Regions from separate parts of the Cupriavidus sp. BIC8F genome, predicted to be linked through region 1. Evidence: predicted binding sites of a transcription regulator. Region 1 holds the regulator's gene; each other region holds the start of a gene.

Region 1 (7,282 bases):
CACGCCATTGGCGTCTTCACCGACGGCGACCTGCGCCGCCTGCTGGAAACCCCGCGCGACTGGAAGACCGTGCCCATCGGCGAGGTCATGCACCGCAACCCGCACGTGGTCAACGAGAACCAGCTCGCCGTCGAAGCGGTGCAGGTGATGGAAGCCAACCGCATCAACCAGCTGCTGGTGGTGGATGACGACGGCCGCCTGACCGGCGCGCTGCATATCCACGACCTGACCCGCGCCAAGGTCATCTGAGCGGGCGCGGGCCCGGCACAACCGGCACAACGCCAAGGACACCATGCAGGCACTCCTCGCCTCCCTCAGCGGCATCGTCATGCGGCTGCTGCCGCTGCTGCTGATGGCCTTCGTGGCGGGCAGCACGTTCTGGCTGGTCCAGATCAACTCCCCCAAGGAAGACCTGGCCGCGCAAAACACCAAGAAGCATGAGCCTGATTACTTCATGGACCGCTTCTCGGCCACCGAGCTGGCGCCGGACGGCAGCACCAAGATCCGCTTCACCGGCGATCGCATGGTCCATTTCGAGGACGACCAGACCTACGAGGTGACCCGGCCCGCCATGCGCGCGTACGAGCCGGACCGCCCGCCGGTCACCGCCCGCGCCGATATGGGCCGCATGAACGCCGAGGGCTCGGTGATCGACCTGTACGGCAACGGCTTCGTCATGCGCCAGCAGGGCGCGGACGTGTCCAAGGACCCGCAGCTGACCGCCGCATCCAGTTATTTCCAGCTGCGGGTCAATGACGACATCGTCAAGACCGACAAGCCGGTCAAGCTGACGCGCGGCCCGTCGGTGATGACCGCCAACGGCCTGATCTTCAACAACGTCACGCGCGAAGTACAATTGCTCGGCAATGTACGCGGCACCATCATCACCGGGCCGACCCCGGGCCGCGCGCCGGGGTCCTGAGCCCCGGCCCGGGGGCCGCGCACGCAGTGCCGGCATGCGCAGCCGGTCCGCACCAACCCGCACCAACGTACCCAGACGCCCTCAAGCAACCCCTGCCAACATGACTGCTTCCCTGACGACATCGTCCCGTCGACGCACCGCCCCGGCCCTGCTCGCCCTGGCCATGGCCATCGGCCTGCTGGCCCAGCCCGCCCTGGCCGAGCGCGCGGACCGCGACAAGCCGATGGTGCTGGAGGCGGACAACGCCAGCTACGACGACGTCAAGCAGATCTATACGCTGACCGGCAACGTGGTGCTGACCAAGGGCACCATGATCCTGAAGTCCGACGCCGCCGAACTGCGCACCGACCCCGAGGGCTACCAGTTCGCGGTGGCCACCGCCAAGCCGGGCAAGCAGGCCTACATCCGGCAGAAGCGTGAAGGCGTCGACGAATACATCGACGGCTGGGGCGACCGCATCGAGTACGACGGCAAGCAGGAGTACTCCAAGCTGATCGGCAATGCCCGCATGGCGCGCCTGCAGGGCGCCAAGCAGGTCGACGAAATCCGCGGCGCGGTGCTGACCTACGACAGCCGCAAGGAGTTCTACACGGCCGCCGGCGGCGGCAGTGGCGACGCCGCGGCCGCCAATTCGTCCGGCCGCGTGCGCGCGGTGCTGTCGCCGCGCCAGGACCAGAAGGCCGGTGCCACGGGCAACGGCGGCTCGCCGCTGGACCTGAAGCCGGCGCCTGCGCCTGCCAACAAACCCTGACGCCTGGCGCCGGCTTGCCTGCCCGCGCCAGAGACGCCTGAACGCCAGACTGTGCCAATGACCGATACCGCAACCATCGCCGACAAGCCTTCCGTCGAAGCCTCCTCCATCCTTCCCGGGGGCAGCACGCTGGTCGTGCGCCACCTGAAGAAGCGCTATGGCTCGCGCACGGTGGTCAAGGACGTCTCGCTCGACGTGAAGAGCGGCGAGGTGGTCGGCCTGCTCGGGCCCAACGGCGCGGGCAAGACCACGTCCTTCTACATGATCGTGGGCCTGGTGGCGCTGGACGAAGGCGATATCGTGCTCGACGGCGACCACATCAGCGGCCTGCCGATCCACGAGCGCGCGCGCATGGGGCTGTCGTACCTGCCGCAGGAAGCCTCGGTGTTCCGCAAGCTCAACGTCGAAGAGAACATCCGCGCGGTGCTGGAGCTTCAGGTGAACAACGGCAAGCCGCTGCCCAAGGCCGAGATCGAGCGCCGTTTGGATTCGCTGCTCGACGACCTGCAGATCGCGCACCTGCGCAACAACCCGGCGCTGTCGCTGTCGGGCGGCGAGCGCCGCCGCGTGGAAATCGCGCGCGCGCTGGCGTCGTCGCCGCGCTTCATCCTGCTGGACGAACCCTTCGCCGGTGTGGACCCGATCGCCGTGGGCGAGATCCAGCGCATCGTCAGCTTCCTCAAGGCACGCAATATCGGCGTGCTGATCACCGACCACAACGTGCGCGAGACGCTCGGCATCTGCGACCATGCCTACATCATCAGCGAAGGCACGGTGCTGGCCGCGGGCCAGCCCGAGGAAATCATCGCCAATGACGCAGTGCGGCGCGTCTACCTGGGCGAGAACTTCCGCATGTGATTTAGCGGCCTGCCCGCGAGCGGCAGGCCTCTTCGCGGGCGCGCGTGGGCCCTCCCACAGCCAGCGGCGATCGGACCGCAAAAGCGATAGCAATTTCCGTTCCAACAACGGAAAGATGCGCATAGAATAGGTCGCATGAAACCGTCGCTACAGCTCCGTCTTTCCCAGCATCTGGCCCTGACCCCGCAACTGCAGCAGTCGATCCGGCTGCTGCAGCTCTCCACGCTGGAACTGCAGCAAGAGGTCGAACAGGCGCTGACGGAAAACCCGCTGCTCGAGCGCGAGAACGACTGGATCGAAAGCCCGCTGCGCGTGGCGGCGGACGGCTCGGTCAACCTGCAGAGCGCACCGGCGCCCGCCCCGGCAGAGCCCCAGGGCAATGGCGAGGCCCGCGCCGACGGCGCGGGTGACGACGACAGCTATGGCGACAGCGGCAACGGCGACGACTATGGCAGCGGCGACTGGAGCCTGGACGACTTTGCCCGCCGCCCCCAGGGCGACGAGGACGAAAAAACGCCGATGCAGCTGCGCGAAGCCGAGCCCACGCTGCGCGAGTACCTGATGGAGCAGCTCACGCCGCTGAAGATCTCGGCGCGCGACAAGGGCCTGGCCATCTTCCTGATCGAATCGCTCGACGACGATGGCTACCTGAGCGCGTCGCTTGAGGAGATCTGCACGGAGTTGCCGGAAGAACTCGAATTCGAGATCGACGAAGTCCACGCCATCCTCACGCTGCTGCAGAGCTTCGACCCGCCCGGCGTGGGTGCGCGCAACGCCGCCGAGTGCCTGGCCCTGCAGTTGCGGCGCCTGACGCACCCGCAGCGCGAATTGGCGCTGGACATCGTCACCAACCACCTGGAGTTGCTCGCAGTACGCGACTACACACGGCTGAAGAAGGCGCTGCAGGTCGATGAAGGGGCACTGAAGTCCGCTCACGAACTGATCCGCTCGCTGGCGCCCTACCCCGGCCATGCGTACAGCCGCCCGGAGGCCGACTTTGTGGTGCCGGACGTGTTCGTGCGCAAGAGCGGCGGCGGCTGGATCGCGCAGCTCAATCCGGATGTGATGCCGAGGCTGCGCATCAACGATATGTATGCGCAAATCCTGCGTGGCGCGAAGGGTGAGTCCGGCACGGCCGGGCTGCAGCAGAAGCTGCAGGAGGCGCGCTGGCTGATCAAGAACATCCAGCAAAGGTTCGACACAATCCTGCGTGTCTCGCAGGCCATTGTCGAGCGTCAAAAGAACTTTTTCAGTCACGGCGAAATCGCCATGCGCCCCTTGGTTTTGCGGGAGATTGCCGATACACTGGGTTTACACGAGTCAACCATCTCCCGGGTGACGACCAATAAATACATGGCAACGCCGATGGGTACTTTCGAACTGAAGTACTTCTTCGGCAGCCACGTGTCCACCGAAACCGGTGGCGCGGCTTCATCAACGGCCATCCGCGCCTTGATCAAGCAACTGATAGGAGCCGAAGACCCGAGGAATCCCCTTTCCGACAGTCGCATTGCCGAACTGCTGGGTGAGCAAGGCTTTGTTGTTGCGCGCCGCACTGTTGCCAAGTATCGCGAAGCCCTGAAGATCCCCGCAGTCAATCTCCGCAAGTCTTTGTAGCCGAGCCCACCGCCTGCCTGGTGAGGCTCTTTCAGAAGGAGAAGCGCTATGAACTTCAAGATCAGTGGACACCACCTGGACATCACGCCCCCTCTGCGTGAGTACGTGGAAACGAAGCTGGAGCGAATCGTCAGGCATTTCGATCAGGTCATTGGCGTTAGCGTGCTGCTCTCTGTCGACAACCACAAGGAAAAGGACCGGCGTCAGTACGCGGAAATCAATCTACATCTCAAGGGCAAGGACATCTTTGTCGAGGCGCATCACGAAGACCTATATGCAGCGATCGACGCACTCGTCGACAAGCTGGACCGTCAGGTGATCCGCTACAAGGATCGCGTGCAAGGCCACGACCGCGAAGCGGTCAAGTACCAGATGGCCGCAGCGCAAATGCAGCAATGACCGTGCCCGGCAGCCCCGCAGCGGGCTGCTGAATCAGGATTGAACAGGCAAGCCGCGCAACGAAGCGCGGCTTTTTTGCGCCCTTGCGTTCCGGGCTGGCGCCGGGATGCCGCGCCAGCACTGGCGGTGCGGCCCGGCTGTGGCGCCGGAGCCAACGCTTTTCACCCGAATGGGCAAGAGTGTTCGCAAGCGCTGCGCCAAGGTGTATGCTGCGCCATACAAAGAGAGGGAATCCAGGCCGCGCCCCGCATCGGTGCGCCGGCTCCCGGCCCGGAGGCATGATTGCATCACCATGTATCGTTCTGCACCGGCTTGCCCCGCTGCGCTGCACAATACGGGGGTAGTCGCTGCTCTATAATGGGCCGGACGCCTCCGGCCAGGCCAACGGCAGCCCGGAGCCAGCCCACTGCCCGGCGGAACGATCTGCCCGCTAACTGAAATCCTGCGCATCGCCCATGAATCGTTTGGCCAAATTGCTGCCACCCGGCAACATCACCCTCGACGTCAGCGTCACCAGCAAGAAGCGTGTGTTCGAGCAGGCCGGGCTCCTCTTCGAGAACAACCATGGTGTGGCGCGCGCCATCGTGACGGACAACCTGTTCGCGCGCGAGTCGCTGGGATCCACCGGCCTGGGCGCCGGCGTAGCGATCCCGCACGGCCGCATCAAAGGCCTGAAGCAGCCGCTGGCCGCCTTCATGCGCCTGGCCGAGCCGATTCCGTTCGAATCGCCGGATGGCAAGCCGGTATCGCTGCTGATCTTCCTGCTGGTGCCCGAACAGGCTACGCAGCAGCACCTGGAAATCCTGTCAGAAATCGCGCAACTGCTTTCCGACCGCGACATGCGCGAAGGACTGGCCACGCTGCCCACGCCCGATGCCGTCCATCAGCTGCTGATTGCATGGCATCCCTGATCCCCTGATCCCCCAAGCGGGCCGGCACCAGACCGGGCAGGCGCCAGGCGCTTCGCAAACCGCCCCACCAGTCATACCGCATGGAACTCACCGGCGTCACTTCCCAGTCCATCTTCGACGACAACGCAGCCGACATCAAACTCTCGTGGGTGGCCGGCCTGGAAGGCGCGGACCGCGCCTTCGACGTGGAGTTCGCCCGCGAAGCCACCTCCGCCGCCGACCTGGTGGGCCACCTGAACCTGATCCACCCCAACCGCATCCAGGTGCTCGGCAAGCCCGAGATCACTTATTACCAGCGACTGGACGACGAGACCCGCAAGCGCCAGATGGGCGAGCTGATCCTGCTCGAGCCGCCCTTCCTGGTGATCGCCGACGGCATGGAGCCGCCGCCCGACCTGGAACTGCGCTGCACGCGCTCGTCCACGCCGCTGTTCACCACGCCGGTGTCGTCGGCCGCGGTGATCGACCACCTGCGCCTGTACCTGTCGCGCATCTCCGCTCCGCGCGTGACCATGCACGGGGTATTCCTCGACATCCTGGGCATGGGCGTGCTGATCATGGGCGAATCGGGCCTGGGCAAGAGCGAACTGGGCCTGGAACTGATCTCGCGCGGCCACGGGCTGGTGGCCGATGATGCCGTGGACTTCGTGCGCCTGGGGCCGGATTTCATCGAAGGCCGCTGCCCGCCGCTGCTGCAGAACCTGCTTGAAGTCCGCGGCCTGGGCCTGCTCGACATCAAGACCATCTTCGGTGAGACCGCGGTGCGCCGGAAGATGAAGATCAAGCTGGTGGTGCAGTTGGTGCGCCGCAACGACGGCGAGTTCGAGCGCCTGCCGCTCGATTCACAATATCTGGACGTGCTGGGCCTGCCGATCCACATGGTCAAGATTCAGGTGGCGGCCGGGCGCAACCTGGCCGTGCTGGTCGAGGCCGCGGTGCGCAACACCATCCTGCGCCTGCGCGGCATCGATACGCTGCGCGACTTCATGGACCGGCAGCGCGCCGCGATGCAGGCCGATGCGGTTTCGCGCGGCCAGGGCCGCCTGCTCTGAGCTGAGCGCCAGCGTTTTCATTTGCTTACAACGGCGTTGACGCAGAACGTCAACGTTCTTCAGGCATGCTCCGTTTTGTGCTGTAATGGGCATCGCGCCCGTTACGGAAGCTGCAACGCCGGCAATGGCGCGCGGCCATGAAGTTTTCCACAGCCAGGAGAGCAAGCATGAAGAAACTGATCGCGATGTGCGCGCTGGTCACCCCGATGATCGCCGCCAGCGCTTTTGCACAGACCACCGCCACGCCGGCAACCCCCGCCACGCCAGCCAAGCCAGCGGCCACGGCTCCGGCAACGCCGGCCATGCCTGCCACGCCCGCCACCCCGGCTACCCCGGACAAGCCCGCAGCCAACGCCCAGCAGGACAAGATGAAGGCCTGCAATACGGAAGCCGCCGGCAAGAAGGGCGACGAACGCAAGGCGTTCATGAAGGAATGCCTGTCCAAGGGCGCGTCCAAGACCCAGCAAGAGAAAATGGCCTCCTGCAGCAAGTCGGGCAAGGGCAAGAAGGGCGACGAATACAAGGCCTACATGAAGGAATGCCTGTCCAAGGCAGCCTGAGCCGCAGCCAGCGCCGCAACCTGACGACAAAAGCATGGCGAACCGCGAGGTTCGCCATGCTTGCTTTGCGCGTGGTGTCATGACGCCTTCATCACGTGATGCTATGCTTCAGTTGCTATGCGCATCATCCTCATCACCGGCATATCCGGTTCCGGCAAGTCCGTCGCGCTGAACGTGCTCGAAGACGCAGGCTACTACTGCGTGGACAACCT
Region 2 (7,282 bases), 180 kb from region 1:
AGCCACGCCAGCAGGATCAGGCCCACGCCGGCGGTGCCGACGATGCCCGTCTTCGCCAGCAAGTCGAGGATGGCGTTGTGGGCGTGCAGGGACATCTCCACCTTCACGCCGACTTGCTGCATTTGCTGGAATTGGGCCCAGCCGAACTCGCCCCAGCCGACGCCGAACCAGGGGTGGGAGCGGAACATTGCCAGCGCGTGGGTCCACAGCGCGCCGCGCGCGGACATCTGGTCTTCGGCTTCGAGTTGCGCGATGGTGTCGAACAGGCGCCAGTCGAACGCTTGCCCTGCTGCGCGGATTGCTGGCTGCAGGATCAGCAGCATCGCCACGATTGCTACTGCTGCGACGAGCAGACCGACTGGCCGCTGCATTGGATCCGAGTCACGTCGAGCGCCTCGTGCCAGCCACGCCGCGACCAGTGCATAGACCGCAGCCAGGCCAACATGCAGCACGCCGGTTCGCGAACCGGACAGCACAATGCCGCCCTCCAGCAAGGCCACCGCGGCGAGCCACATCGGGAAACGCAAGCGGCCCCGCGAGGCCAGCCACACTGATGCCACCAGCGCCAGGCCTTCAACGGTGGCCTGGTGGTTGGGCTGGTTCAGGTTGCCCCAGAGGCGGCGGTTGGTGTCGTAGAAGTAGGTGGAGACGAGGCCGAAGGCGCGGGGTTCGAGGTGGAAGAGCTGCACCCATTGTGTGAGGGTACCGAGCAGACCGGCGGTTAGGAAGGCGGTGGCGAGGGTATCGCCGATGTTCTGAGTGGATGCCGCAGGCGTGCCTTGGTACGACCATACGGCGCATGTCACCGTTGCGCCTAGGAACAGCGTGAGGATGGTGGTAACGCGGCTACCGGTGATGTCGTGGTGGCCAGTGGCGCCCAATACAAGGCCGACGGCGACCAGCCAGAGAAACAGCAGTGACACCCAAGGCAGCGACACGCCAGGCGATGCAGCGGGGCGGCGACCCGCTTGGATCGCTAGGACGGCGATCGCACACAGTGCGGCTATCCATTCACCGTAGAACGTGGCCAACGGCAGGGTGTGCCGGGAGACTAGCAGCGGGATAACGATGGCCGCGATGAGGCAAGCCGATGAGTGGTTGGTCCTGGACGGCGGCATTGAGGCGCCTGGATAGGGGAAAGGCGCATGATAGCTTGGCGCACGGGCAAAGAAAAAGCGCCCGAAGGCGCTTTTTCTTTGGCTATGAAATGGTATTAGCTGCGGCAGCTTGCAGGGGCGACGTTACCCGGAAGCGTGGCGGCCGCGGCAGGTGCCGGGCCCGGAGTCGGCAGAGTCGACGCAGCCTTGGCCGCCGAGAAGCACTCCCAATCCACCGAACCACCGGCCGGCGGAGTGCCGACTACCAGAGCGGCGGCGGCAGACGAGGGCACCAGGACCAGCGTACCGCCACCGGCGCGAGCAGAATACGTGATCGTGATTTGCCCAGTAGCGCCGACTGCCATAGCCGTTATGTTTTGCGTCGGCGACGGAGCCGTCCAACCGTTAGCAAGCGCAATGCCGTTTGCTGCATTTTCCGTAACTGACGTCTTGGCTGAAGCGGCCAAGCTCAGGCCTTCGGTAACCCGAGAACGAATCAGATAGTCCTGATACGCCGGAATAGCAATCGCCGCCAAAATACCAATGATCGCCACCACGATCATCAGCTCGATCAGCGTAAAGCCCTTCTGGACACGACGGCCCAGTTTCTTCAGTTGTACCCGTTGCATGATTTGACCCCTCGAAGAGATTTTGGTTAAGCGTTGCACGTCTTCGGTTTCGTGACGCGGGGACCATGGAGCAGTAAGCGTGCCAGCGGCATCCCCCATCCGTAGGGGGCAAAAAGCGACAAATTTCGTCACCCGTCAGGGGGATGCTTGCCGGATGCGCCAAAATTTGTCACTTGCGCCCGCTACCACCGCGCGAAGCGACAAAATGTGCGATCACTCACATGAGTTAGTTGGCCAAGGCACCGACGGCCGCCTTGCCGGCGCACCAATGAAAAAGGGCGGCCAGATGGCCGCCCTTCTCGCCTGGGCGGAACCTCGTCAGGCGGTCTGTGCCGACCGGCGGCTCAGCAGCTTGCCCATAAGCACCACCAGGATCGCGCCGGCGGCGCCGAATACCAGGTGGGCGTGCGGCACGTGGACTTCGAACCAGGCGGCGTCGACCGGGTCGCTGACCAGCATTTCGCCAGCCAGGTAGCCCAGCAGCGCGGCGCCCAGCACGATGATGACCGGGAAGCGCTCCATGACCTTGAGCAGCAGCGTGCTGCCGAACACGATCAGCGGGATCGACAGGCCCAGACCGATGATCAGCAGCATCAGCTGGCTGCCCTCGGGGCCCTTCTGCGCGGCGGCGGCCACGGCCACCACGTTGTCCAGCGACATCACCAGGTCGGCGATCAGGATGGTACGGATGGCGGCCCAGATATTGTCCTTGCCGTCGTGGCCTTCCTCGTCGTCATCGCCGGTCAGCAGCTGCACGCCAATGTAGACCAGCAGCACGGCGCCGACGATCTTCAGGTACGGCAGGCTCAGCAGCTTGACCGCGGCCACGGTCAGCACCACGCGCATGATGATGGCGGCGGCGCTGCCCCAGAAGATGGCCTTCTTCTGCTGGGCGGGCGGCAGGTTGCGCGAGGCGAGCGCGATCACCACCGCGTTGTCGCCGGACAGGACGATATTGGTCAGGATGATCGATCCCAACGCAATCCAGAATGTGGTGGAAGACAGCAGTTCCACGGCAGGGCTCCTCGATTTTTTTAGGTGGCACACCCGTCATCTGACGGGTTTCGGATGTCTCAAAATACGAACATGACTATTTACCGCATGAACCTTTCGATTACATTTCAATCCTGTCATGTTTCGCCTAGGGGGTATCCCTGACCCCCGCTGCGCCAGAATGACAATGCCCCCGCGCGGGCGGGGGCATTGCCTGGTGCGCCATCCCCGCGCTGGCGGGAATGGCAAGGTACGTCTTACAGCATTGCCTTCAGCAGGCGGCCCATCTCCGACGGGTTCTTGGTCACCTTGATACCGCAGGCTTCCATGATTTCCAGCTTGGCCTGGGCGGTATCGGCACCGCCCGAGATCAGCGCGCCGGCGTGGCCCATGCGCTTGCCCGGAGGCGCGGTCACGCCAGCGATGAAGCCAACCACCGGCTTCTTCATGTTTTCCTTGATCCAGTAAGCCGCGTTGGCTTCGTCCGGACCGCCGATCTCGCCGATCATGACCACGGCGTCCGTTTCCGGATCGTCGTTGAACATCTTCATCACGTCGATGTGCTTCAGGCCGTTGATGGGGTCGCCACCAATGCCGACAGCCGACGACTGGCCCAGGCCCAGCGCGGTCAGCTGGCCCACGGCTTCATACGTCAGCGTGCCCGAGCGCGACACCACGCCGATGCGGCCCTTCTTGTGGATATGGCCCGGCATGATGCCGATCTTGATTTCGTCCGGCGTGATCAGGCCCGGGCAGTTCGGTCCCAGCAGCAGGGTCTTCTTCTTCTCGCGGCGCATGCGGTCCTTGACTTCCATCATGTCGCGCACGGGGATGCCTTCGGTAATGCAGACCACCAGGTCCAGGTCGGCGTCAACGGCTTCCCAGATCGCGGCAGCGGCGCCTGCGGGCGGCACGTAGATGACCGACACGGTGGCGCCGGTCTGGGCCTTGGCGTCCTTGACGCTGGCGTAGATGGGAATGCCTTCGAAGTCTTCACCGGCCTTCTTCGGGTTCACGCCCGCGACGAAGCAGTTCTTGCCGTTGGCGTAGTCGCGGCAGCCACGGGTGTGGAACTGGCCGGTCTTGCCGGTGATGCCCTGGGTGATGACCTTGGTGTCTTTGTTGATCAGAATCGACATGCTGTAATCCTTTGCTTGGCTACGAGCGGCGCGCGCGAGGGCGCATCAAAGCGCCTGCGCACCGCCCGCGTTCGCGTATGGTTGCGTTCGTGCGACGGCTTACTTGCCAGCGGCAGCGGCCACCACCTTCTGGGCGGCTTCTTCCATCGTGTCGGCCGAGATGATGGGCAGGCCCGAGTCGGCCAGCATCTTCTTGCCGAGGTCTTCGTTGGTGCCCTTCATGCGCACGACCAGCGGCACCGTCAGGTGCACCGCCTTGGACGCGGAGATCACGCCTTCGGCGATCACGTCGCAACGCATGATGCCGCCGAAGATGTTGACCAGGATGGCCTCCACGTTCGGGTTGCTCAGCATCAGCTTGAAGGCTTCGGTCACCTTCTCGGTGGTGGCACCGCCGCCCACGTCGAGGAAGTTGGCCGGCTCGCCGCCGAACAGCTTGATGGTGTCCATGGTGGCCATGGCCAGGCCGGCGCCGTTCACCAGGCAGCCGATGTTGCCGTCCAGCGAGATGTAGGCCAGGTCGAACTTCGAGGCTTCGATTTCGTTGGCGTCTTCTTCATCCAGGTCGCGGTAGGCGACGATTTCCGGGTGACGGAACAGCGCGTTCGAGTCGAAGTTGAACTTGGCGTCCAGCGCGATGACCTTGCCGTCGCCGGTCAGGATCAGCGGGTTGATTTCAGCCAGCGAAGCGTCGGTTTCATAGAACGCCTTGTACAGGCCTTGCAGGGCCTGGCGGGCTTGCGCCACGCTCGCGTCGGGCACGCCGATCTTGCGGGCGATGTCGTCGGCTTCAGCGTCGGTCAGGCCGACCGACGGCTCGATGATCAGGGTGTGGATCTTTTCCGGGCTGTGGGCAGCGACTTCCTCGATGTCCATGCCGCCTTCGCTCGAGGCCATCAGCGCGACCTTCTGCGAAACACGGTCCACCACCAGCGAAACGTACAGTTCCTTCTTGATGTCGGCGCCTTCTTCGATCAGCAGGCGGTTGACCTTCTTGCCTTCCGGGCCGGTCTGGTGCGTGACCAGTTGCATGCCCAGGATGTTCGAGGCGTAGGTCTTGACGTCGTCGATGCTCTTGGCAACCTTCACGCCGCCGCCCTTGCCGCGGCCACCCGCATGAATCTGGGCCTTGACGACCCACACCGGGCCGCCGAGCGTTTCTGCGGCCTTCAGGGCCTCGTCAACCGAGAACGCGGGGATGCCGCGCGGAACCGGCACATTGTATTTGCGCAGGATTTCCTTGCCTTGATACTCATGGATATTCATGCGTGTTTCCTTTCGGGTAGGCGTAAAAGGTAGAAGGGAAGAATCTGAAAGAAGACGAACTCTCTCGTCAGGCTGGCCAATCCTGAGAATCAGCCGGAGGTGCCGGTCGGCCGCTCGGCCGGGACAGCGTCGTTGCCGTGTTCGCCGCGGTCGCCATTGGCCGCGGCTGGCGCCTGAGGCGCAGATGCGACGGCAGGTGCTGCCTCGGCCCGTACCTTGGGCGTCGGCTGGTGACCATACCAGCGCGGGTAAAACTGACGAACCACCTCGCCATCGAAACGCAGGGCGTGGCAGCCGTTCAACTGATAGGGCGGCTCCGGATTCGGGTCGTCCTCGCCGTTGTCGCGGATATTGATGACTTCACCGGCAAAGGCCTGGATCGCCGTGCTGGGCAGCACGCCGGCGGCCTCGGTCAGGTGCGAGCAACCGTGCATGCCGCCCAGGCGCTCGCGCACGGCCTTGCGAAAGCCCTTGCGCAGGTTCAGGCCGATCAGCTTGCGGTAAGCCGGGCCAATCGTGTCGCAATGAGCCGGATACGGCACCCAGTCCGAGCAGGCCTCGGCATCCAGCACCGTCATTTCCTCATTGATCGTGACGCGCAGCCACAGGTCGTGCAGGGGCTGGCCCACCGGGCGGACGCGGTCGCCGGCCAGTTCGATGTCGCGAGGTTTGGTGTCGGTCAGGCGCACCTCGATGTCCCACAAGCCGTCCTCTCTCTGGTACGCCTCGGCCGTAATGGCGCGACGGTGACGCTGGGAGCGGTTGACGGGCTGGGACAGAGGCATGGCCAGGCTGGAAATACGGGGGGCTGGGGAACGGCGGTGCCGGAGCACCGAATAACCCGGGGAGTTTAACATGCCGCGCTGCGTTGGCCGGGAACATCCTTGCGCAGCAACTGTCGCGGCAGGATTGTCGGCCGACCATGGCACCCCGCCATGGCATCGCGCCTTGCCGCAACGCACCAGTGACACGGGCTCAGCGGTGGCAACAAGATCGTCCCCAGTCCAGCCCCGAGATGACGCAATGCAGCGAATACACCCTGATAACAGTGCAGGTACTCCGGGTGAAAAATGGCGCATGCGCCATACGCCGGTACTTAACCCTCGTCGCCGTAGTCTTCGTCCGCACCCTGGATGATCTTGCTGACGACCGAACGCGAAAACCCGCGCGCCACCATGAAGCGGATCTGCTTGGCCCGCGCCTCGGGCGTGTCGGGTGGTGTGCCAAAGCGCTTGCGCCAGACCTCACGGGCGCGCTCTACTTCCGTGGCGCGCAGCCGCTCCTGCAGATCACCCAGCTGCTCGCTGCCGAGCTTGTGGGTCTTGGCTTCCTGCATCACGCGCGCGGTGCCGTAGCGGGCGCCGCGGCGGTGCACAAGGCTGTCGGCAAAGCGCTGGTTCGACAGCCAGTTCTCGCGCTCCAGCGCGTCCAGCAACTGCTCCAGCTGCTCGGCCGACTCGGCATGCGGCGCCAGCTTGCGCGCCAGCTCGGCACGGCTGTGCTCGCGGCGCGACAGGTAGCCGACGGCGCGGGCCTTCAGCGAAAGCGGGGGACGGGTTGCCATGGGTTACCGGATTCTGTGGATGGGGGGGCCGCGCCAAGCAAAAAGGCCGGGGCATCGGCGATGCCCCGGCCTTCCGGATGGCGCAATGGCCGCTGGCGCGGTCAGTCTTCGACCGCTACCGCCGTGGCAGCCGCCGTGGGGTTCATGGCCACCACGCCCAGCGCCGCGCGCACCTTGTTTTCAATCTCGTCGGCAATGTCCGGGTTCTCGCGCAGGTATTCGCGCGCGTTGTCCTTGCCCTGGCCGATCTTGTCGCCGTTGTAGCTGTACCAGGCGCCGGATTTTTCAACGATCTTGGCGTCCACGCCCAGGTCGATGATCTCGCCCTGGCGCGAGATGCCCTGGCCGTACAGGATATCGAAGAAGGCTTCGCGGAACGGCGGCGACACCTTGTTCTTGACCACCTTGACCTTGGTCTCGTTGCCGATCACGTCGTCGCCCTTCTTGATCGAGCCGATGCGGCGGATATCCAGGCGCACCGAGGCGTAGAACTTCAGCGCGTTGCCGCCGGTGGTGGTTTCCGGCGAGCCGAACATCACGCCGATCTTCATGCGGATCTGGTTGATGAAGATCACCAGGCAGTTGGTGCGCTTG
Region 3 (7,282 bases), 700 kb from region 1:
GCGATCACCTATTTCAAGAAGTGGGGCTACCTCTGGAACGAGTGGTTCACCTCGGTAGACCACAAGAAGATCGGCGTGATGTACTGCCTGGTCGCCCTGATCATGCTGCTGCGCGGCTTTTCCGACGCGATCATGATGCGCGCCCAGCTGGCGCTCGCCACCAATGGCGCGACCGGCGTGCTGCCGCCTGAGCACTACGACCAGATCTTCACCGCCCACGGCGTGATCATGATCTTCTTCGTGGCCATGCCGCTCATGACCGGCCTGATGAACCTGGTCGTGCCGCTGCAGATCGGCGCGCGCGACGTGGCCTTCCCGTTCCTGAACACGCTCTCGTTCTGGCTGTTCGTGGCGGGCGCCATGCTGGTCAATATCTCGCTGGGCGTCGGTGAATTCGCCAAGACCGGCTGGCTGGCCTACCCGCCGCTGTCGGGGCTGGACTACAGCCCGGGGGTAGGGGTGGACTATTACCTCTGGAGCTTGCAGATCTCGGGCCTGGGCACCTTGCTCACCGGCGTGAACTTCCTGGTGACGATCCTGCGCATGCGCGCGCCGGGCATGACGCTGATGCGCATGCCGGTGTTCACCTGGACCGCGCTGTGCACCAACGTGCTGATCGTGGCCGCCTTCCCGGTGCTGACCGTGACCCTGGCGCTGCTGGGCCTGGACCGCTACGTCGGTACGCACTTCTTCACCAACGACGGTGGCGGCAACGCCATGATGTATGTGAACCTGATCTGGATCTGGGGTCACCCCGAGGTGTACATCCTGATCCTGCCGGCGTTCGGCATCTTCTCTGAAGTGATCGCCACGTTCTCGGGCAAGAAGCTGTTCGGCTACAAGGGCATGGTGTACGCGACCGCCGCCATCATGGTGCTGTCGTTCATCGTGTGGCTGCACCACTTCTTCACGATGGGTTCGGGCGCCAACGTCAACGCGTTCTTCGGCATCACCACCATGATCATCTCCATCCCGACCGGGGTGAAGATCTTCAACTGGCTGTTCACCATGTACCGCGGCCGGGTTCAGATGACTACGCCGGTGCTGTGGACGCTGGGCTTCATGATCACCTTCGTGATCGGCGGCATGACCGGCGTGCTGATGGCTGTGCCGGCTGCTGACTTCGTGCTGCACAACAGCCTGTTCCTGATCGCCCACTTCCACAACGTGATCATCGGCGGCGTGCTGTTCGGCTACCTGGCCGGCATCACCTACTGGTGGCCGAAGGCGTTCGGCTTCAAGCTGAACGAGCGCCTGGGCAAGTACGCCTTCTGGTGCTGGCTGGTGGGCTTCTACTTCGCCTTCATGCCGCTGTACGTGCTGGGCCTGATGGGCATGACCCGCCGCCTGAACCACACCGACAACCCGGCCTGGACGCCGTGGCTGTACCTGGCCGTGGTCGGCGTGGTGTTCGTGGCGCTGGGCATCTTCTTCCAGGTGCTGCAGATCGTGGTGTCGATCCGCGACCGCAAGAAGCTGGCCGACGTGACCGGCGACCCGTGGGGCGGCCGCACCCTGGAGTGGGCCACCTCGTCGCCGCCGCCGTTCTACAACTTCGCGCACACCCCGGTGGTGCGTGACCTGGACGCGTTCGCCGACATGAAGGCCCGCGGCGAGACCCTGCCGACCGAAGGCTACGAGAAGATCCACATGCCCAAGAACACGGGCGCGGGCTTCATCATCGGCGCCTTCAGCCTGGTGTTCGGCTTTGCCCTGACCTGGCATATCTGGTGGATGGCCGCGGTTGGCCTGGTGGGCATGATCTGGGCGTTCATCCACCGCAGCAACGACGACCACATCGACTACTACGTGCCGGCCACCGAGGTCGAGCAGATCGAAACGCGCCAACTGCAGCGCATTGCTTCGCAAGCCTGAGAACCATGTCGACTCAAGTCCTAGACCGCATCCCCGCGCAGGCAGGCGCCTCGGCTCACGCCGACGCGCACGGCCATGACCATGCGCACCACGATACCAGTGCCAATACGGTGTATGGCTTCTGGATCTACCTGATGAGCGACTGCATCATCTTCGCCGGACTGTTCGCGGCTTTCGCCGTGCTGCGCGGCGAACTGGCAGGCGGCCCGTCGGCGAAGGAGCTGTTCGAGCTCAATTACGTGCTGGTGGAGACCTTCATCCTGCTGTTCTCCTCGATCACGTACGGCATGGCGATGATCTCGCTGCAGAACCGCAGCCTGAGCCGCGTGCAGGTGTGGCTCGGCGTCACGTTCCTGCTGGGCCTGGCCTTCATGGCGATGGAAATCAACGAGTTCCATCACCTGATCGCCGAAGGCGCCGGCCCGGGCCGCAGCGCGTTCCTGTCGTCGTTCTTCACCCTGGTCGGCACCCACGGCCTGCACGTTGCCAGCGGCATGCTGTGGATGATCGTGCTGATGTGGCAACTGTCGAAGAAGGGCATCACCCCGACCCTGACCAAGCGCCTGACCTGCCTGTCGCTGTTCTGGCACTTCCTGGACGTGGTCTGGATCGGCGTGTTTACCGTGGTCTACCTGATGGGACATCTGTGATGGCACAACACAACGCACCGGCGGCGCACGGCGCCCACGACTCGCACGATTCACACGCGGGCCACGACACCCACGCCAGCTTCAAGTCGTACGCGATCGGCTTCATCCTGGCCGTGATCCTGACCGTGATCCCGTTCAAGCTCGTGATGGACGGCAGCATGGACAAGGGCGCCATCCTCTGGATCATCCTCGGCATGGCCGTGGTCCAGATGCTGGTCCACCTGAAGTACTTCCTGCACCTGGACACGTCCTCCGGGCAGCGCAGCAACGTGATCGCGCTGCTGTTCACGGCGCTGATCCTGGTGATCGTGGTGGCGGGTTCGCTGTGGATCATGCACAACCTGAATGCCAACATGATGGTGATGTAAGGACCCAGCGTCCTGGTATCGAAAACGGGGCCCCGCGAGGGGCCCCGTTTTCATTGGTGCGTTGGACTATCGGGTCAGGGCCTGAACGTCTCCCCCCAGCACCACCCCTTCGCGACGCGGATCCGCGCCGCCCACCAACGCCGTCGAGCCCCCGACGGTAGTGCGGATGATCGCGGCCAGGCCGCTTGACTGCGCCACGGGGTTCACCGTGTGGCCCAGCTTGCGCAGGCCCTTGATCAGCGGGTCGTTGTTGCCCTGCATTCAATGTACGGATTTACAGACATCCGAATCGCCGTTAAGCGTTTGCTTACCAAAAGGATCGATTCTGGCGCACGCCCGCATCCCTGACGTCTGATAGCGGGCGCGATGCACCACCACTGCGCTGGTTGGAGTCAGCGCACTGTCTCGGTGCCCGGCAGGCATGCACGGCCATGGTGCTCATGCGGACCACTGGCCCGGTTTGCCCATGCAGGCCGCTTGTGGCCGGGCGGTGGCTGGTCCGACCCTATGGCACGCTAGTTGCAAAAGCATCACCCGGGGAGCGTAGTCCCTGACCAACACGACAAACGGGAGCTGCAAAATGCAACGACGTGACATGCTGAAGCTGTCGGCGGTAGCCGCGGCGATGATCGGTACCAGCCCGCTGGCGCTGGCGCAGTCCAAGGAGCCGATCAAGGTCGGCATCCTGCATTCGCTGTCCGGCACCATGGCCATTTCGGAGACGTCGCTGAAGGACGTGGCCCTGATGACCATCGACGAGATCAACAAGAGCGGCGGCGTGCTGGGACGCAAGCTGGAGCCGGTGGTGGTGGACCCGGCGTCGAACTGGCCGCTGTTTGCCGAAAAGGCGCGCCAACTGGTCACCAAGGACAAGGTGGCGGTGACCTTCGGCTGCTGGACCTCGGTGTCGCGCAAGTCGGTGCTCCCGGTCTATGAGGAACTGAACTCGCTGCTGTTCTATCCGGTGCAGTACGAAGGCGAAGAGATGTCCAAGAACGTCTTCTACACCGGCGCGGCGCCCAACCAGCAGGCGATCCCGGCGGTGGAATACCTGATGAGCAAGGAAGGCGGCGGCGCCAAGCGTTTCTTCCTGCTGGGCACGGACTACGTCTACCCGCGCACCACCAACAAGATCCTGCGCGCTTTCCTGAAGAGCAAGGGCGTGGCCGACAAGGACATCGAAGAGGTCTACACCCCGTTTGGCCACAGCGACTACCAGACCATCGTCGCCAATATCAAGAAGTTCTCGCAGGGCGGCAAGACCGCGGTGATCTCGACCATCAACGGCGACTCCAACGTGCCGTTCTACAAGGAGCTGGGCAACGCCGGGCTGAAGGCCAAGGACGTGCCGGTGGTGGCGTTCTCGGTGGGTGAGGAAGAGCTGCGCGGCATCGATACCAAGCCGCTGGTGGGCCACCTGGCCGCGTGGAACTACTTCATGTCGGTCAAGAACCCCGAGAACGACGCCTTCCGCAAGCAGTGGGCGGCATGGGTCAAGGCCAACAACCTGCCCGGCGGCGACAAGCGCGTGACCAACGACCCGATGGAAGCCACCTACGTGGGCATCCACATGTGGGCGCAGGCCGTGAAGAAGGCCGGCACCACCGATACCAACAAGGTGCGCGCCGCCATGTACGGCCAGACCTTCAAGGCACCGGACGGCTTCACGCTGACCATGGGCGAGAACCACCACCTGTACAAGCCGGTGATGATCGGCGAAGTCAAGGGCGATGGCCAGTTCTCGGTGGTATGGAAGACGCCGAAGGCGGTGCGTGCGCAGCCGTGGAGCCCGTTCATCGCGGGTAACGAAGGCAAGCCGGACAAGGTGATGTAAGCGGACGCCAGTCCGGCTCCGTGACGATGGCTTCCCTCTCCCGCAAGGCGGGGGAGGGGGGCGCATCGCCCCCTTTCGCACACCAGAACAACAAGGCGCTGAAGCGCCGCCACTGCGCCAGCCACTATGCCCAAACTACTTCCGACAATGGCCATGCCATGGCTGCGCGCCCTGCTGGCGGCGTTGCTGCTGGCGGCTGCGCCGTGGGCCGCGGCGCTGACGCAGGCCGACCTGAAGCCGCTGGCCGAAGACGATTTCGATGCCAAGACCGCCGCGCTGGCCGCACTGGCCAAGGCGCCCCCGGCGGAAGCCGGCCCGATCCTGAAGGCCCTGCAGGATGACGCGCTCCAATACGCAGCGTCGGTCGGCATGGTGCGCCAGGACGGCGACAAGACCGTCGATGCCATTACCGGCAAGCCGGTCGCGGTGAAAGCCGACGAACTGGAGTCCCTGACCCTGAACAACAGCCTGCGTGCGCTGGTCGACAGCGCCGCCAGCAGCCTGCTGCTGCAGTCACCCGACATCGCGGTGCGTGCGCAGGCGGTCGCCACGCTGCGCGCCCAGCCGGAAAGCGCCTCGCGCGCCGCGGTCGAAGCCGCGCGCAAGAACGAGGCCGATGCCGGCCTGCGCACCAGCCTGGACGTGATCTGGGCCAACCTGGTGCTGGCCGAGCCGGCTGACCCCGCAGCGCATGACGCGCGGCTTGAAGCCATCCGCATCCTCGGCAGCGACAGCAACCCGCAGAGCCGCCAAAAGCTGGCGCCGCTGGTGGAGCGCGACAGCGCCGGCAACTACCGCGAGCCCGATGCCGACGTGCGCCTGGCCGCGCAGCAGGCGCTGGACACGCTGCGCAGCGATCAGCGCCGCGCCGAGCTTATCGGCAACCTGTTCGCCGGGCTGAGCCTGGGCAGCGTGCTGTTGCTGGCCGCGCTGGGGCTGGCGATTACCTATGGACTGATCGGCGTCATCAACATGGCGCACGGTGAATTCCTGATGATCGGCGCCTATGCCACCTACGTGGTGCAGTCGCTGTTCCGCGCCTACGCGCCGGGTGCGTTCGACTGGTACCTTCCGGCGGCGCTGCCGGCCTCGTTCCTGGCCGCCGCGGTGGTGGGCTTCGTGCTGGAGCGGCTGGTGCTGCGCCACCTGTACGGCCGCCCGCTGGAAACGCTGCTGGCCACCTTCGGCGTGAGCCTGCTGCTGATGCAGGCAGTGCGCACGCTGTTCGGCGCGCAGAACGTGGAAGTGGCCAACCCGGCCTGGATGAGCGGCGGCATCGAGTGGATGCCGGGCCTGGTGATTCCCTACAACCGTATCGTCATCATCCTGTTCGCGCTGGCGGTAGTGGCGGTGGCGTGGGCGGTGCTGAACCGCACGCGGCTGGGGCTGTTCGTGCGCGCCACCACGCAGAACCGCACCATGGCGGCCTGCGTCGGGGTGCGCACCTGGAAGGTCGACAGCTACGCCTTTGCCTTTGGCGCCGGCATTGCCGGACTGGGCGGCTGCGCGCTGTCGCAGATCGGCAATGTCGGTCCCGACCTGGGCCAGGCCTACATCATCGATTCCTTCATGGTGGTGGTGCTGGGCGGGGTGGGGCAGCTGGCGGGCACCATCGTCGGCGCCTTCGGGCTGGGCATCATCAACAAGTTCATCGAGCCGTTCTATGGCGCGGTGCTGGCCAAGATCTTTGTCCTGGTGCTGATCGTGCTGTTTATCCAGAAGCGGCCGCAGGGACTTTTCGCGCTCAAGGGGCGCAGCGCGGAGGCATGATGCAGCGAGTCCAATCGAATTCTTCCGCCACCCCGTTCCGGCTTGCCGTGCCTGAGCGCCAGGCGCTGTTCTCGCGGCGCGGCTGGATGGCGCTGGCGGCGCTGGCGGTGATCGTCGGCATCGGCGTGCCAGTGTGCGCGCTGGTGTTGCCGGAGGGGCATCCGCTGCACCTGTCGGCCTATGCGCTGACGCTGGTCGGCAAGATCATGTGCTTTGCGCTGGCGGCGATCGCGCTGGACCTGGTGTGGGGCTACTGCGGCATCCTGAGCCTGGGCCACGGGCTGTTCTTCGCGCTGGGCGGCTACGCCATGGGCATGTACCTGATGCGGGCGATCGGGCGCGAGGGCGTGTACAAGAGCGACCTGCCGGACTTCATGGTGTTTCTCGACTGGAAGGAGCTGCCATGGTTCTGGCAGGGCACCGAGCACCTCGGCTATGCGCTGCTGCTGGTGGTGCTGGTACCCGGTGTGCTGGCGTGGCTGTTCGGCTTCTTTGCCTTCCGCTCGCGCATCAAGGGCGTGTACCTGTCGATCATCACGCAGGCGATGACGTATGCGGCGATGCTGCTGTTCTTCCGCAACGAGACCGGCTTCGGCGGCAACAACGGCTTTACGGACTTCAAGCGCATTGCCGGCTTTGCGATCGCGGCGCCGCAGACGCGCACGGCGCTGTTCGTGCTGACCTTCCTGGCGCTGCTGGCGGGCTTCATCGCCTGCCGCTATATCGTCACGTCCAAGCTCGGGCACGTGGTCACCGCGGTGCGCGATGCCGAGATGCGCGTGATG

Evidence for each region. Region 1 encodes sigma-54, which starts transcription at its own class of promoters, with help from an activator protein. Its sites were predicted from a motif close to TGGCANGNAANCTGCTTT; they were not measured.
Region 2: a site for sigma-54 is predicted at 1,794-1,811, ahead of RS901_RS09090 (pilin). Genes of this name have one in related genera too.
Region 3: a site for sigma-54 is predicted at 3,402-3,419, ahead of urtA (urea ABC transporter substrate-binding protein). Genes of this name have one in related genera too.

Annotation. Positions count from the first base shown of each region.
Region 1 is NZ_CP136094.1:1,745,202-1,752,483, reverse strand. It holds gene RS901_RS08255 (KpsF/GutQ family sugar-phosphate isomerase) at 1-249, shown strand, start outside; gene lptC (LPS export ABC transporter periplasmic protein LptC) at 293-922, shown strand; gene lptA (lipopolysaccharide transport periplasmic protein LptA) at 1,023-1,673, shown strand; gene lptB (LPS export ABC transporter ATP-binding protein) at 1,731-2,531, shown strand; gene RS901_RS08235 (RNA polymerase factor sigma-54) at 2,667-4,148, shown strand; gene hpf (ribosome hibernation-promoting factor, HPF/YfiA family) at 4,197-4,547, shown strand; gene ptsN (PTS IIA-like nitrogen regulatory protein PtsN) at 5,003-5,458, shown strand; gene hprK (HPr(Ser) kinase/phosphatase) at 5,539-6,510, shown strand; gene RS901_RS08215 (PsiF family protein) at 6,678-7,070, shown strand; gene rapZ (RNase adapter RapZ) at 7,188-7,282, shown strand, end outside.
Region 2 is NZ_CP136094.1:1,923,036-1,930,317, reverse strand. It holds gene RS901_RS09095 (PglL family O-oligosaccharyltransferase) at 1-1,118, opposite strand, end outside; gene RS901_RS09090 (pilin) at 1,214-1,726, opposite strand; gene RS901_RS09085 (TerC family protein) at 2,045-2,740, opposite strand; gene sucD (succinate--CoA ligase subunit alpha) at 2,977-3,858, opposite strand; gene sucC (ADP-forming succinate--CoA ligase subunit beta) at 3,958-5,124, opposite strand; gene RS901_RS09070 (DUF2889 domain-containing protein) at 5,214-5,909, opposite strand; gene recX (recombination regulator RecX) at 6,221-6,688, opposite strand; gene recA (recombinase RecA) at 6,790-7,282, opposite strand, start outside.
Region 3 is NZ_CP136094.1:2,446,286-2,453,567, forward strand. It holds gene cyoB (cytochrome o ubiquinol oxidase subunit I) at 1-1,875, shown strand, start outside; gene cyoC (cytochrome o ubiquinol oxidase subunit III) at 1,881-2,525, shown strand; gene cyoD (cytochrome o ubiquinol oxidase subunit IV) at 2,525-2,893, shown strand; partial or broken gene RS901_RS11480 (hypothetical protein) at 2,968-3,148, opposite strand; gene urtA (urea ABC transporter substrate-binding protein) at 3,474-4,727, shown strand; gene urtB (urea ABC transporter permease subunit UrtB) at 4,875-6,497, shown strand; gene urtC (urea ABC transporter permease subunit UrtC) at 6,497-7,282, shown strand, end outside.